DNA from 3 places in the Variovorax sp. GW821-FHT10B04 genome. Region 2 is predicted to be linked to each of the others. Evidence: predicted binding sites of a transcription regulator. Region 2 holds the regulator's gene; each other region holds the start of a gene.

Region 1 (5,215 bases), on a different contig from region 2:
GCAGGCCGACTGGGTGCTGGTCGAGGGCTTCAAGCGCAGCGAACTGCCCAAGATCGAGATCTGGCGTGCCGCGCATGCCGACGCCGACCGGCCGGCCCGCTACATGGACGACCCCTGTATCGTCGGCATCGCGACCGACGTGCCGGAGCGCCTGCCCGTGCCGACCGCGCTGCCGATCTTCGATGTCAACGACGCGGAAGCCGTCGGGCATTGGCTGCTCGATCACGGCGACCGATTTGAATACGGAGCACCGACCCATGGCTAGTTCAGCCCCTTCCGGCCGTCCGCCGCTGATGTCGCTGGACGAGGCGCTGTCGCGCCTGCTGGCCCGCGCCACACCGGTGCTCGACACCGAAAGCATCTCGACCTTCGAGGCCGATGGCCGCGTGCTGGCGCAGGACGTGGTTTCCGCGCTCACCGTTCCGCCGCGCGACAACAGCGCGATGGACGGCTATGCGGTGCGCGCTGCCGATTGCGCCGTGCCCGGCGCCGTGTTGACGGTGGCACAGCGCATTCCGGCCGGCAGCGTCGGCACGACGCTCGCGGGTGGCACTGCTGCACGCATCTTCACCGGCGCCCAGATACCCGAAGGCGCCGACGCGGTCGTCATGCAGGAAGAGACGACCGCATTGCCGCAGGACGGCTCGCTCGGCCAGGTGCGCGTCGACGCGTCGCCGACCGTCGGTCAGTGGATCCGCCGTGCCGGCGAGGACGTGGCGGCCGGCGATGTCGTGCTGGCACGCGGCAGCCGCCTGACACCGGCCGCGCTGGGCCTGGCGGCCAGCGTCGGCCTGGACCGGCTGCAGGTCGCGCGACGCCCGCGCGTCGTGCTGCTGTCGACCGGCGATGAGCTCGTGATGCCCGGCGAAGTCGCGCCGGAAGCGATGAAGCCCGGCGCCATCTACAACTCCAACCGCTTCTTCATGCGCGCGCTGCTCGCGCGGCTGGGTTGCGAGGTCAGCGACCTGGGCATCGTGCCGGACCGGCGCGACGCGACCATCGAGGCCCTGCGCGGCGCGGCGGCGAGCAACGACCTGATCGTCACCACGGGTGGCGTTTCGGTCGGCGAGGAAGACCACATCCGTGCAGCGGTCGAAGCGCTCGGCGAACTCCAGATGTGGTCGCTCGGCATCAAGCCTGGCAAGCCCTTCGCCTATGGGCGGATCGGCAACGCACACGTCACCGGCCTGCCGGGCAATCCGGTGTCGAGCTTCATGACTTTCGTGCTGCTGGTGCGGCCGTTCCTGCTGGCGTTGCAGGGGGCGGCTCGCGTGGCACCGCCTGCGGTCGCCATGCGCGCAGATTTCGACTGGCCGCGTGCCGACAAGCGTCGCGAGTTCCTGCGGGCACGGCGCAACTCAGCCGGTGGACTCGACCTGTTTCCCAACCAGAGCTCGGGCGTGCTGACCTCGGCGGTCTGGGGCGACGGCGTGGTCGACACGCCCGCCGGCCAGCCGGTCAAGGCCGGCGACATCGTCCAGTTCATCGCTTTCGAATCGCTGCTGGCATGAAGATCTCGATCCGTTATTTCGCTTCGGTGCGCGAAGCGCTCGGCGGCGGCGACGTCGTCGACACCCAGGCCGCCACACTGGCCGAACTGCGCGACGAGCTCATCGCGCGCGACGAGGCGCATGCGATGGCGCTGGCGCGCGGCAGGGCCGTGCGGATGGCGCTCGACCAGGTGATGAGCGCCGAGAGCGCGCCGCTGCGTGAGGGCAGCGAGGTCGCGTTCTTCCCGCCCGTCACCGGCGGCTGAACGCAGCCTGCGGCGCCGCGAGCACGTCGTGTGCCGCGCGCAGCCGCTCGGTCAGCTCGGCGCTGGCCGCCGTCATCGGCGCACGCAATTCGGCCGACATGGCGAGATCCTGTGCGAGCAACGCCTTCACGGGCGCCGGATTCGGCTCCGCGAAGAGCAGTCCGATCAACGGCGTGAGTGCCTGCCACTCGGCGCGTGCCTCGGCCATCTGTCCATCTGCCAGCAGCTCGATCAAGCGCACGAAGCGCGCCGGCTGAAGATGCGCGCTGGCGGCGATCGCTCCGCTGCCGCCTTCAGCCAGCAGGCTGAGCATCTGCGCGTCTTCCCCGGCCAGCACCTGCAGGCGGCCATCCGCGATCAGGGCGCGCGTCTTGGCCGCATCGCCGCCGCAGTCCTTGATGGCGCGGATGTTCGGATGGGATGCAAGCGCCAGCAGGGTGTCGAGCGCGAGCGTGCTGCCGGTCCGGTAGGGAATGTCGTAGAGCAGCACCGGCGCGGGGCTGGCATCGGCGATCGCTCGAAACCAGTCGATCAGTCCGGCTTGCGACGGGCGGATGTAGCTGGGCGCCGGCACCAGCAGGCCGGCCGGCTGCAGCGCTGCCAGGCGCCTCACCCAGGCCAGCGTCTGGCCGAGATGGCTGCCGCCGATGCCCATGATTCGCGGCAGCGCCGGTGCTGCCGCGGCCACGGTGGCGAACACCGCCAGTTGCTCGTCGTCGTCGAGCGCGGCAGCTTCACCGGTCGAGCCGCAGACGACGAAGCCCGCAATGCCGCTCGGCGCCAGCTGGCGCACGAGTGCCTCGAGTGCCGGATGGTCGACCGCGCCGTCACGGAACGGCGTGACGAGCGGTATCCAGAGGCCGGAGAAGTCGGCGGGAGCGCGTTCGGAAGCGTCGATGGGCGACGTGGGAGTTCGATGGGATTGCACGCAGGTTTCCTTCAGGAAAGCGACCGATGGATGAACCATCGTCCGATGCGCGCACACGACCCGCGGGGTCCTCTGGAGAGGCTTCGGTTCCGTCGCTCATCCGACGACGGAACCGAAGCTCCGGTCAGACGAGCTTTGGTTTTTTCGCTTTGCCGGCCACGTGCGCGCAGGCCGTCGCACGGAGCGACGGCATGGCGGACGAGGTACGGCAAGGCATCGCAGGAGTCTAGCCTGATGCCACAATTCAGGCATGAGCAGCGCGCGCGTTTCCATCCAGACCGGTGATTTCGACCTGCAGCAGGAGGTCATGGCGTTGCATGCGGGCGACAGGCGCGTGGGCGCGATCTGCAGCTTCATCGGCACGGTGCGCGACCGCAGCCAGGGCAGCGAGGTCAGCGCGATGGAGCTCGAACATTACCCCGGCATGACCGAGAAGGCGATCGAGGCCATGATCGACGAGGCACAGCGCCGTTTCGACATCTTCGGCGCGCGCGTGGTGCACCGCATCGGCATGCTGGAGCCGACCGACCGCATCATGATGGTGGCGGTGATCTCGGCGCATCGCGGCCAGAGCTTCCAGGCCTGCGAGTTCCTGATGGACTATCTGAAGACCCAGGCGCCGTTCTGGAAGAAGGAACAGACGCCCGAAGGCGCACGCTGGGTCGACGCCCGCGTGGCCGACGACGCCGCGCTTGCGCGGTGGGGCGTCGACGCGCCGAACGCCTGAGGGCGCGCGCCCCGGGTCATCCGGCAGCGGGGCGCTGCGCGGGCCTTGATCCAGCGCAAGGAACGGCCGACCCGACGATGCGGGCGCGTCCTGCGCCCTTGAAGCCGGGCGCCGCTGCCCAATATGGTTCGCAATACGGAAGCACAAGGCACACGAGGCTTTTCAACATGCGACAAGACAAACTCACCACCAAATTCCAGGAAGCGCTGGGTGACGCGCAATCGCTCGCGCTCGGCAACGACAACGCCTACATCGAACCGGCCCATCTGCTGGTGGCGATGCTGCGGCAGGACGACGGCCCACGCGCGCTGCTGGAGCGTGCCGGCGTCAACGTACCCGGCCTGACGCAGGCGGCGGAAGCGGCCATCAAGAAGCTGCCGCAGGTGCAGGGCGGCGACGCGGTGCAGGTCGGCCCCGAGCTCGGCAAGCTGCTGCAGGCGACCGAGAAGGAAGCCATCAAGCGCAACGACCAGTTCATCGCCGGTGAGCTGTTCCTGCTGGCGCTGGCCGACAGCAAGGCCGACATCGGCAACCTGGCGCGCAGCCAGGGCATGACGCGCAAGTCGCTCGAAGCCGCGATCGACGCGGTCCGCGGGGGCCAGGGCGTGAACAGCGCCGACGCCGAAGGCCAGCGCGAGGCGCTCAAGAAGTACTGCCTCGACCTGACCGAGCGCGCCCGGCTCGGCAAGCTCGATCCGGTGATCGGCCGCGACGAGGAAATCCGCCGCGCGATCCAGGTGCTGCAGCGCCGTACCAAGAACAATCCGGTGCTGATCGGCGAGCCCGGCGTCGGCAAGACCGCCATCGTCGAAGGCTTGGCGCAACGCATCGTCGCGGGCGAAGTGCCCGAGTCGCTCAAGGGCAAGCGCGTGCTGTCGCTCGACATGGCGGCCCTGCTGGCCGGCGCCAAGTTCCGCGGTGAGTTCGAGGAACGCCTGAAGACCGTGCTCAACGAGCTGGCCAAGGACGAGGGCCAGACCATCGTCTTCATCGACGAACTGCACACCATGGTCGGCGCCGGCAAGGCCGAGGGCGCGATGGACGCGGGCAACATGCTCAAGCCGGCGCTGGCGCGCGGCGAGCTGCACTGCGTCGGCGCCACCACGCTCGACGAATACCGCAAGTACATCGAGAAGGACGCCGCGCTGGAGCGCCGCTTCCAGAAGATCATCGTGGGCGAGCCGTCGGTCGAGGCGACCATCGCCATCCTGCGCGGCCTGCAGGAGAAGTACGAAGTCCACCACGGCGTCGACATCACCGACCCGGCCATCGTGGCCGCGGCCGAACTGAGCGACCGCTACATCACCGACCGTTTCCTGCCCGACAAGGCGATCGACCTGATCGACGAGGCCGCGGCCAAGATCAAGATCGAGATGGACTCGAAGCCCGAGGTCATGGACCGGCTCGACCGCCGGCTGATCCAGCTGCAGATCGAGCGCGAAGCCGTGCGCCGCGAGAAGGACGAGTCCTCGCTCAAGCGCTTTGCGCTGATCGAGGAAGAGATCGCCAAGCTGCAGAAGGAGATCGCCGACTACGACGAGATCTGGCAGGCCGAGAAGGCCCAGGCGCAGGGCAGCGCCCACGTGCGCGAAGACATCGACAAGATCAAGTTCCAGATCGCCGAGTTCACGCAGAAGGGCGACTTCAACAAGGTCGCCGAACTGCAGTACGGCCAGTTGCCGGCGCTCGAGAAGCGGCTGAAGGAAGCGCAGGAGAGCGAAACCAGCAAGGGCAAGTCGAGTGCGCCCACGCTGCTGCGCACCCAGGTCGGCGCGGAGGAGATCGCCGAAGTCGTGGCGCGTGC
Region 2 (5,215 bases):
CGGGACCAGATCCGCATGTTGGAGCAGAGTGACCAAGTAGCCGTGCGCTTGCTGCAGAGCCAGATCAACACCTACTACTTGGCGATGCAGCAGCAAAACCCTGACAACAAGGACGCGGTCTTCAACTTCGTAGCGCAGTGGATCAGCGCTCGAACTGGCAGGCCACTTCTAGCCGCAAAGGTGCTGACGTCCTTCTTCGTCCAGAACTGTGAGGTCTTCGATGTTGGTCCCTAGCAAGTTCACACGACTTGAAGAGTCGACACTGTTCAAGATGCGGAAGGTCTTGATGGGCAAATCGCAGGGTGAGACCGTGCAGGACGTCTACCGCCGAACTCACGGCGTCTTTCAGGATGCGACGGAGTTCCTGCATGCGCTGGATGTGTTGTTCGTACTCGGCATGCTGACCATTGAAGTAGAGACAGGCTCGATTAGCTATGCTTAAAGAAATCCGCTGCGTTCACTTCAGTCATTCACCGATTAAATTCCGCCCTGGCTTGAACGTCATCCTTGGAGACGATGACGCCAAGAACTCCATTGGCAAATCCACGGTTCTCATGGTCATCGACTTCGTATTCGGAGGCTCGACCTTCGCAGAGAAGGACGATGCGGGGGCCATCCGTGAGCTTGGGCCGCATCGCTACGACTTTTCGTTCGAGTTCGGTTCCGAGCGGATGTGCTTTTCACGCGCGACCGATAGCCCTGACCTAGTGCATGAGTGCAATGAAGAGTATGAGGCACAGCGCGAGCTTGGAATCGACGAGTACAACAGGCTGCTGAAGCGCTTGTACGGGCTGGACGAGCTGGAGGGCACGTTCCGGTCCATCGTGAATCCGTTTTCGCGCATTTGGAAGAAAGGCGGGCTGAACCCAAGCCACCCGTTCGTGGGCGCAGACAAGGAACCAGTCGCGGCGGCCATCACCCGCCTGGTTGACCTATTTGGCCGCAGCCCTGATGTGGCACTAGAGCGCAAGACTTTGGACGGTCTGAAGAACCGCAAGAAGCTCATCAGCGACTCCATGACTGCGAGCATCATCCCGAAGATCACCAAGCCCCAGTACCTAGAGAACACCCGGTCAATCGAGTCCAACCAAGCTCAGATTGAGCAGTTGAAGAACGGGTTCAGCGGCGCCCTCAATGTCTATGAGTCGCTGTTCGACCAAGACTTGCAGAAGAAGCAGCAGCGCAAGCTTGAGCTTGGTAGCCATCGCATCGAACTTCAGACCAAGGTCCGCCGCCTTGAGCGGGAGATCTCGGGCATCACACCGCGCCTTGCGGCCAATATTGCGCTCGTCGCCGACTTCTTCCCGACGGTTGACGTGCAGCGCCTCGAACAGGTTGAGGCCTTCCACCAGAAAATTGGCAGCATCGTCAAGAAGGAATTGAAGGATGAGCTGGCTGCCACTGTCGAGGAAGAGCGCGCAGCAGCGTCTGAGCTGGCTCAAGTGGATGCTGCGATCCAGGCATCGCTGCAGTCGAAGGGCCTGCCTGACGACGTGTTCAATCGCGTTTTCGAACTGAAAGGCGCCGTCGACAAGGCAGCCGCCGAAAACTATCACTTCGAGAGCAAGGTCAACATCGACGCTGCTGTCAAAGGCTCAAACGATCGCCTAGAAGACATCTATGCAGGAATCTTCTTGGCCATCGAAAGCCAAGTGAACGGCAAGCTCAGGTCGTTCAACAAGGTGGTCTACGGCCCGTCGCGGGTCGCCTCAGAACTCCGCATTAGGAATGCTGGGTCTTATCTCTTCACCTCACCAGACGACACCGGCACTGGCAAGTCCTTCGCAGGCCTGGTGGGGTTTGACCTGGCGATGCTGTCGCTCACCAAGTTGCCGATGGCGCTTCACGACTCGGTCATCTACAAGAACATCGAGGTGCCAGCGACGGCGCGCATTTTGCGCATCCTGGCAGCCATGCAGTCGAAGCAGATTTTTCTGTCGTTCGATGAGGCGAAGAAGTTTGGGCCGGAAGTGGAGCAGCTGTTAAAGCGCTTCACAGTCTTGAAACTCGCTCACGACGACCTGCTGTACACCAAGGATTGGCGCACTCGAAAGTAGTCGCTTTTCGGGCGCTGGTTGGGTCTTCCGTTTGCCGAGCATCGCGTCGGCTGACGTGAGCATGTCGCACTGACTTAGCAGCGGCCGCTGGCTCGCCAAAAAGCCAGCGACTCCAGACAGCCTTCTGCTACCACCCGATCAATTTCGGCTTTGGGCACATTGCTGACAGCCCACACGGCAGAGCGATCGTCAGCGACCGCTGCAAAGCAGCGCATTAGCCCGCTCAGCCCACCCCCCTCAACAAGCCGGCGAATTCACAAGACGCCGCAGCGCCTCCGCATCCACGATCCGCACGTGTCTTTGCTGCACCTCCGCAATCCCGTCCTCGACGAACTTCGACAGCGTGCGGCTCACCGTCTCAAGCTTGAGCCCGAGATAACTGCCGATCTCTTCGCGCGTCATCCGCAGCACGAGTTCGGACGCCGAGAAGCCGCGCGCATGCAGGCGCTGCACCAGGTTCAGCAGGAAGGCCGCCAAGCGTTCCTCGGCACGCATGCTGCCCAGCAGCAGCATCACGCCATGCTCGCGCACGATCTCGCGGCTCATGATCTGGTGCACGTGGCGCTGCAGCGCCGTCACCTCGCGCGACAGCTCCTCGATGCGCTCGAACGGCATCACGCAGACTTCGGCGTCTTCGAGCGCGACGGCGTCGCAGGTGTGGCGGTCGTTCACGATGCCGTCCAGCCCGATGATCTCGCCCGCCATCTGGAAGCCGGTGACCTGGTCGCGGCCGTCCTCGGTCGTCACGCGGGTCTTGAAGACGCCCGTGCGGATCGCGAACAGCGACGTGAAGCGTTCGCCGTTGTGGAACAGCGCCTCGCGCCGCTTGACCTTGCGCCGGGTCGCGACGATCTCGTCGATGCGCTCGAGCTCCGAGGCGTTCAGCCCGACGGGCATGCACAGCTCGCGAAGGTTGCAGTTGGAACAGGCGATCTTGATGGTTTCGGGTGTCATGGCGCAGGCGGTGTCGGCCGGCCGCCTGTCTCGGCAGCGCGGTCGGTGTGAGTCCCTTTTGCCGGATTGTCGGCAGGCGGTCCCGCAGGCGGATTGATCCACGTCAAGGGAGAGGGCGGCCGTTGGCGGCACAGTGCCTGCATGCCGATTTCCGTCCTTGCCGATCCCGCTGCGCCCATGGCTGGCGCTTCTGGCACTTCTGCCGTTTCTGCTTCCACCGCCATCACCGCGACGCCGGTCCTGACGCCCGACACCCTGCGCCGCTTCGATGTGGCCGGGCCACGCTACACGTCCTATCCGACGGCGGACCGCTTCGTCGAGGCCTTTGGCGCCGACGACTACGGGCAGGCGCTGCGGCAGCGCGCGGCCGGCGCACGCGGCGGTGCGATGCCGCTGTCGTTGTACGTCCACATCCCGTTCTGCGAATCGCTCTGCTATTTCTGCGCCTGCAACAAGATCGTGACGCGGCACCACGAGCGCGCCGACGAGTACCTCGACCACCTGGAGCGCGAGATCGCACTGCAGGTGGCACAGCTTGGCCGAGGCGCCGTCGTCAGCCAGCTGCACCTGGGCGGCGGCACGCCGACCTTTCTCGACGACGCTGCACTGCGGCGCTTGATGGCCATGCTGCGCGCGGCCTTCACGCTGGTGCCGGGCGGCGAGTACGCGGTCGAGGTCGACCCGCGCACCATCGACCAGAAGCGGCTCGCCGAACTGGCGTCGCTGGGCTTCAACCGGCTCAGCTTCGGTGTGCAGGACTTCGACCCGGCCGTGCAGAAGGCGGTGCACCGCATCCAGCCCGCGCAGCAGGTGTTCGACCTGGTCGCCGCCGCGCGCCGGCTCGGCTTCGGCTCGCTCAACGTCGACCTGATCTACGGCCTGCCGCGGCAGAACGCCGCGTCCTTCGACCAGACGCTGGCGCAGATCTGCACGCTGCGCCCCGATCGCATCGCGCTCTATGCCTATGCGCACCTGCCCGAGCGCTTCAAGCCGCAGCGGCGCATCCATGGCGACGAGCTGCCCGACGCGGCGACGAAGATCGAGATGCTGTCGCGCTCGATCGCGGCGCTCACGGCGGCCGGCTATGTCTACATCGGCATGGACCATTTCGCGCTGCCCGACGACCCGCTCGCGATCGCCAAGCGCCAAGGACGGCTGCACCGCAACTTCCAGGGCTACAGCACGCAGCCGGACTGCGACCTGGTGGCGCTCGGCGTGTCGGCGATCGGCCGTGTCGGTGCGACCTACAGCCAGAACGCGAAGACGCTGGAGGAGTACTACGACCTGATCGGCCAGGGCCGCCTGCCGGTGGTGCGCGGCCTGGCGCTGTCGCGCGACGACGTGCTGCGGCGCTCGGTGATCATGGCGCTGATGTGCCAGGGCCGGGTCGACTTCGAGTCGATCGAACTCGCGCACCTGATCGATTTCCGGCGCTACTTCGAAGCCGAGCTGGCGGCACTCGCACCGCTGGAGGCGACGGGCCTGGTCGTGCTGGATGCGCGCGGCGTGCAGGTCACTGCCACCGGCTGGTTCTTCGTGCGCGGCATCGCGATGGTGTTTGACCGCTACCTGCAGGCCGATCGCAACCGCACGCGCTTCTCGCGAATCATCTAGGGCGCGCGATGCAGACCGCGCTGGCCGGCACCGCACTGCTGATGGGCCTGGCCGGCGGCCCGCACTGCGTCGCGATGTGCGGCGCGGCCTGCGCGGGCGCAGTGCGGCTCGCACGTGCGCGTCTGCCCGGCGGCGGCATCGCGACCACGCTGGCGTCGCCGGCGGCCATGGCCGTTCCCGGGAACGGTGCGGCCACCATGGCGCTGCACGCAGGCCGGATGCTCGGCTATGCGGCCGGCGGTGCCATGGCCGCGGCGACGGTGCAGGGCCTGGGGTTCGCCAGTGCGCATGTGGCGGCACTGCGTCCGCTGTGGGTGCTGCTGCACGTCTTCGTGTTCGCCTGGGGCGCGGTGCTGGCGATCATGGGGCGACAGCCCTTGTGGGCGCATCAGGTCGGTCGTCGGGTCGGCGAATGGCTGCGCCCTTTGGCCGGCTCGCTGCGCGGCGTGTTCGCCGCCGGCGTGCTCTGGCTGGCGATGCCCTGCGGTCTGCTCTATTCGGCACTGATGCTGGCTTCGCTGGGCAATGGACCCTGGCAGGGCGCCGTCGTCATGGCGGCGTTCGCTGCGGGCACCTCCGTGTCGCTGGTG
Region 3 (5,215 bases), on a different contig from region 2:
TCCTTGCGGGCGCACTGGCGGCGGGTCTGGCGCTGCTGCTGGCCGGCTGCGCAGCGGGGCCCGACTACGCACGGCCGCCGCTGGACCTGCCCGAGCGCTACGTGGCCGCACCGGCCACGGCCCCGCAGACCGAGGTGGCGAGCGTTGCCCTGCCGCGCCTCGCGACCGATCTGGACGTGCCTGCGCAATGGTGGCAGGCCTTCCATTCCGAAGCGCTGAACGCACTGGTCGCGCGGAGCCTGGCGGGCAGTCCGACGCTGGAGGCGGCCGATGCGGCACTGCGGGCCGCGCAAGAGAACGCAGCCGCCGAACAGGCGGCGTTCTGGCCCGCCGTGGGCGTGAACTACGCACCGACACGCCAGCGCGTGGCCGACGCCGTGGCCAGCCCGGTGGCGTCCGACGCCAGCCTCTACACGCTGCATACCGCGCAACTCAGCGTGTCGTACACGCCCGACGTGTTCGGCGGCACGCGCAGGCAGGTCGAAGGGGCACAGGCGCAGGCCGAGACCCTGCGCTTCCAGCGCCTGGCAGCGCGGCTCACGCTCAGCAGCAACGTGGTGGCGGCGGCCATCACCGAAGCCTCGTTGCGCGCGCAACAAAGCGCCACGCGCGAGATCGCCGATGCACAGCGGCAGGTGCTCGATGCCTATCGCCGGCAACTGCGGCTCGGCCAGGTCGCACCGGCCGATGTCGACGCGCAGGAGGCCTCGCTGGCCGCAACCGAGGCCACGCTGCCACCGCTCGAACGCCAGTTGGCGCAGCAGCGCAACCTGCTCGCCACGCTCGCGGGCCGCTACCCGTCGCAGGGCGTCGAGGCGCAATTCGACCTCGACACGCTGCAACTGCCCGCCGCGCTGCCGCTGAGCCTGCCGTCGACGCTGGTCGAGCACCGCCCCGACGTACGCGCTGCCGAAGCGCAGTTGAAGGCCGCGAGCGCCGCCATCGGCGTGGCGGTGGCGGCTCGGCTGCCGAGCCTCACGCTGAGCGCCAATGCGGGTTCGTCGGCCTATGCGCTGTCGCAGTTGTTCAAGGGGCCGGGCCTGTTCTGGACACTCGCGGCCGGCGTGACGCAGCCGCTCGTCGACGGCGGCGCGCTGGCGCACCGCGAGGCCGCGGCCCGCGCCGGATTCGACCAGGCCGCGGCACAGTACCGCGCCACGGTGCTGGCCGCTTTCCAGGATGTGGCCAATACGCTCGACGCGATCGACACCGACACACGCGCCGTGCAAGCCGCGGAGAAGGCCGAGCGCACGGCGTCCCGGAGCCTGGCGCGCACGCAGCGCCAGGTGCAGTTGGGCGACGCCAGCGCGTTGGGCCTGCGGCTGGCGCAACAGGCGCAGCAACAGGCCCGGCTCGGGCTGGTGCAGGCGCGAGCGCTGCGGCTGAGCGACGCGGCCGCGCTGTTCCAGGCACTTGGCGGCGGCTGGTGGAACGCGGCCGGCGACACGGCTGGCGCCGCGCCCTCGCCCACCGCCGCGCTCGCCGTGGCGGCGACACCGCCCGGCAGGCCATGAAGACCGGCACCGCCGCCTGCACTCGCACCTGCGCCTGCATCTGCGTGTCGTGGGCGCTGGTGTCCGGCGGCTGCGCGCCGCTCGGCACGGCGGCGGTCGATGGCGCCGGCTGGCGCCCGGCCCAGATCGTCGCGATCGGACGCGCCAGCGAACTCGCCGCCACGGCCAGCCGCGATTGCGGCCCGATCGGCGATGCCGATCCCTATGTCCTGGTGCGCTACCACAGCAGCGGCGTGCATTCGCGCTCGCTGGGGACCGGCCACGTGCCGCCCGGCGCCTCGCTCCAGGTCGGTGACATCGTGTTCGTGAACATCCGGGATTGCGACGCCCCCTTGGCCATGCAGGCACCCGCGCTTCGCTGAGCCGAGAGGCCCGGGCAGCGCCACGCCCCTTTGCGTTGCATCAACATCCCGCCGCGCCCTGCATGCCATCCTCCAGGCACGCTCACCATCTGCAGGATCCGCCATGCGCACGCACGCCACCGCCCAGATCATTCGCCAGGAACACGCGGCCCTCTCGGCCATGCTGCGTTCCATCGAGATGCTGCTGGCGCGGCATCGGCAGCGCGGCACGCTGCCCGACTTCGGCGTGCTGCGCGCGATGCTGTTCTACGTCGACGAATTCCCCGAGAAGCGCCATCACCGAAAGGAATCGGAACTGCTCTTCCCCAAGCTGCGGGCCCGCACGCCGGTGTCGCGCGAGCTGCTCGACCGGCTCGACGACGACCACGCGCGCGGCGAGCGGAAGATCCGCAACGTCGAGCATGCGCTGCTGGCCTTCGAGATGATCGGCGAGCCGCGCCGCGAGGCCTTCGAGCTGGCGGTGGAGCGCTACGTCGAGTTCTACCTCGCGCACATGGCGCTGGAGGAAAAGGAGATCCTGCCGCTCGCCGAGCGCGTGCTGACCGAGGCCGACTGGGAAGAACTCGACCGCGCCTTCGAGGCCAATCGCGACCCGTTGACCGGCCATCCGCCCGAAGCCGACTACCGCGCGCTCTTCACGCGCATCGTCAACGTGCTGCCGGCGCCGATCGGGCTGGGCGACGAACGCTGAGCCCGCGGCACCGCCCCGGCGGACGCCGGTGATGCGTCAGGCGCCGAAGAAGCGCAGCAGCGACTGGTTCGTTTCTTCCGCGCGCTCGAACTGCACCCAGTGCCCGGCGCCGTCGACCACGACACCTTCCCGCAGCGGATGGCCGGCCGTCAGGCTTGCAACCAGCGGACGCGGGTCGGCCGTGACGTCGTACTCGCCCCACAGCAGCAATTGCGGCACGCCGCGCGCGTCCATCGTGTCGAGCGCGTCTTCCAGCCCGCCGCCTTGCGACACCTCCTTGCTGCGGTAGCGCGTGCCGTGGCACGAGATGTCGTGGATCGTGAAGGCCAGCGCGTCGATGGCCGCCTCGTCGTGCAGCATCAATGCGGCCAGGTTGTGGCGCAGCGCGGCGACTTCGGCCGCGCGATCGGGCGCAGCGCGCCAGTTGATCATGTCGACCCGCAAACGGCGCAAGGTGCCATGGCCACCGCTGCCGAGCAGCGCGATGCGGCGGATCGCACCGCGCCGCAGCGCGAAACGGGCGGCGGTCAGTCCACCGAAGGAAAAGCCCGCGAGGTCGATCGGCGTGCCGGCGCCGATCAGCTGGTCGAGCGTGCCGCCGAGCGCTGCCAGCAGCGGGTCGAGCGGCGCTTCGCCCGGTGCGGCCGGCGGCGGTACGCCGGAATCGTGGAAACCAGGCATGTCGGGCAGCCACAGCGTGTGCCGCGCGGACAGCGCCTCGACGTTGCGCAGCCAGTGCATCCAGCTGCCGTGGCCACCGTGCAGCAGCACCAGCGGCGGCCGGCCGGGCACGGCATCGGGCGGGCCGAAGCGGCGCCAGCGCACGCGCGTGCCCTCGTGTTCGGCGTCATGGTGGATCGACAGGGCGTCGATGCGGGCGATCGCGGCGCGCGCGTCTTCGTCGGAGAGCGTGGGGGAAGGGTTCATGGCGGCGTCGATTTTCCGGGCGGGTGCAGAGGACCGGATTGATCCGGCGGCATGCCGGGTTATTTGAATGGCATTTTGCCGATCGTTACAACATCGTTAATATTTGTGAATGTTGCAACGTTCATCCGTTTCTTCAGCCGACTACCGTCCCGTCGAGGAAAAGCCGACGCGCAAGCAGCGCGGCGTCCTCGCGGTGGGTTATGTCTGCAGCGTCGCACTCTGGGTCGTGGCGCTGGGGTCGGCATTCCGGTCCTTCGTCCACTGAAAGCACCAAAGGCGAAGGCCATCGGCTCCGCCGGAACCCGTGCCGCCGGTCACGGCAGCATGCGCTGCAGTTCGCGCTCCTTGTCGATCCACTGGTGCTTGAGCGCACCCAGCACGTGCAGCGCGAACAGCCCATACAGCACGTAACCCGCCCACTCGTGCAGCAGGCCGAAGGCGTCGTGCAGCATTTCCTTGGTGTCGGGCGCGATGTCCATGATCCAGCCGATGCGCGGCCACGGCACCAGGCCGAACAGCTGCATCGGATGCGTCGCCGCGTCCTTCCAGGCCGAATCGTGCATCCAGCCCGACAGCGGCAGCAACAGCATCAGCAGGTACAGGCCGAGATGTGCCGCATGCGCGCCGAAGCGTTCCAGCCGACCGTAGGACGGCGGCATCGCGGGCGGCCGGTGCGTGAAGCGCCACAGGATGCGCAACAGCACCAGCCCCAGCACCGTGATGCCGAGCGATTTGTGGGTGTCGATCGCTGGGCGGATCCAGTCCTCCGGAAAGCGATCGACGAGCAGGATCAGCGCGATATTGACCGCCATGAGCAAGGCGATGAGCCAATGCAGGATGATCGCGGGCCGGGTGTAGCGTGTTTCGGAGGACATGCGGGAATTCTCGGGCCGTCGGCGAGTCGCACCGACAACGGCCCGCGGGTTCCGGGGCTTTTTGATGCCATCCGAAACCGTTGGCGCAGCCTTTGCGTACCCAGTCCACCTTCCCGGATCACCGCTTGAACGACGCCCTCTCCAGCGCACTCTCCCGCGCCTTCGCCGCCGCCTCGCCCCGGCTCTCGCCGCCCCCGACGCCCTTGCGCAGCTGGCTCATCCATGGCGGCGTGCTGCTGCTCTGGATCGGGCTCTTCGCGATGGCCTTCCGCCACGGCGGCCGCATGGAGGTCTCGGGCGGCAACGTCTGGTCGTGGTCGGTCGGCGTGGCCTACGTGCTGTACGACACCGTGCTGCTGCTGTTCGTCGGCTGGCAGACGCTCGCGATCCTGCGGCCGCCCACGGCGCTGGCCGCCGCTGCGGCCGACACCGCACCGCGCCGTTCGCTGGGCGTGATCGTCGCGTCGCACAACGAGGCCGCCGTGCTGCCGGTCACGCTGGCCGCGCTGCTCGGCCAGAGCGACCTGCCCGACCGCATCGTGATCGCCGACGACGGCTCGACCGACGGCACGGCCGAGCTCCTGACCCAGCGCTACGGCCTGATCGCACCCGAATTCGGCCAGCTGAGCGCACCCAGCACGCTGCACCCATCGCTGAGCTGGCTGCGGCTGCCGCACGGCGGCAAGGCGGTGGCGCTGAACGCCGCCGTGCTGTGCATCGACAGCGACACGGTGCTCACGGTCGACGGCGACACGCTGCTCGATGCCGGCGCCATCGCCGCGGTGCGGCGCGCGTTCTCCGCCGACCCGGACCTGGTGGCGGCCACGGGCGTCATCACGCCGGTCT

What was found. Region 2 encodes FNR, which switches genes on or off when oxygen is low (the NO sensors DNR and NnrR bind a similar motif). Its sites were predicted from a motif close to TTGATNNNNATCAA; they were not measured.
Region 1: a site for FNR is predicted at 3,457-3,470, ahead of clpB (ATP-dependent chaperone ClpB). Genes of this name have one in related genera too.
Region 3: a site for FNR is predicted at 1,907-1,920, ahead of AC07PZ_RS23495 (hemerythrin domain-containing protein). Genes of this name have one in related genera too.

Annotation. Positions count from the first base shown of each region.
Region 1 is NZ_JBWKNQ010000008.1:118,520-123,734, reverse strand. Features, by position in the region: gene mobB (molybdopterin-guanine dinucleotide biosynthesis protein B) at 1-265, shown strand, start outside; gene AC07PZ_RS20110 (molybdopterin molybdotransferase MoeA) at 258-1,511, shown strand; gene AC07PZ_RS20105 (MoaD/ThiS family protein) at 1,508-1,756, shown strand; gene dapA (4-hydroxy-tetrahydrodipicolinate synthase) at 1,743-2,684, opposite strand; gene AC07PZ_RS20095 (molybdenum cofactor biosynthesis protein MoaE) at 2,935-3,411, shown strand; gene clpB (ATP-dependent chaperone ClpB) at 3,579-5,215, shown strand, end outside.
Region 2 is NZ_JBWKNQ010000012.1:103,299-108,513, forward strand. Features, by position in the region: gene AC07PZ_RS25135 (ABC-three component system protein) at 1-234, shown strand, start outside; gene AC07PZ_RS25140 (ABC-three component system middle component 7) at 287-442, shown strand; gene AC07PZ_RS25145 (DUF2326 domain-containing protein) at 435-2,057, shown strand; gene fnr (fumarate/nitrate reduction transcriptional regulator Fnr) at 2,295-3,011, opposite strand; gene hemN (oxygen-independent coproporphyrinogen III oxidase) at 3,189-4,625, shown strand; gene AC07PZ_RS25160 (sulfite exporter TauE/SafE family protein) at 4,634-5,215, shown strand, end outside.
Region 3 is NZ_JBWKNQ010000010.1:208,524-213,738, reverse strand. Features, by position in the region: gene AC07PZ_RS23505 (efflux transporter outer membrane subunit) at 1-1,514, shown strand, start outside; gene AC07PZ_RS23500 (hypothetical protein) at 1,511-1,876, shown strand; gene AC07PZ_RS23495 (hemerythrin domain-containing protein) at 1,980-2,567, shown strand; gene AC07PZ_RS23490 (alpha/beta fold hydrolase) at 2,604-3,494, opposite strand; gene AC07PZ_RS23485 (hypothetical protein) at 3,604-3,759, shown strand; gene AC07PZ_RS23480 (cytochrome b) at 3,809-4,369, opposite strand; gene AC07PZ_RS23475 (glycosyltransferase family 2 protein) at 4,495-5,215, shown strand, end outside.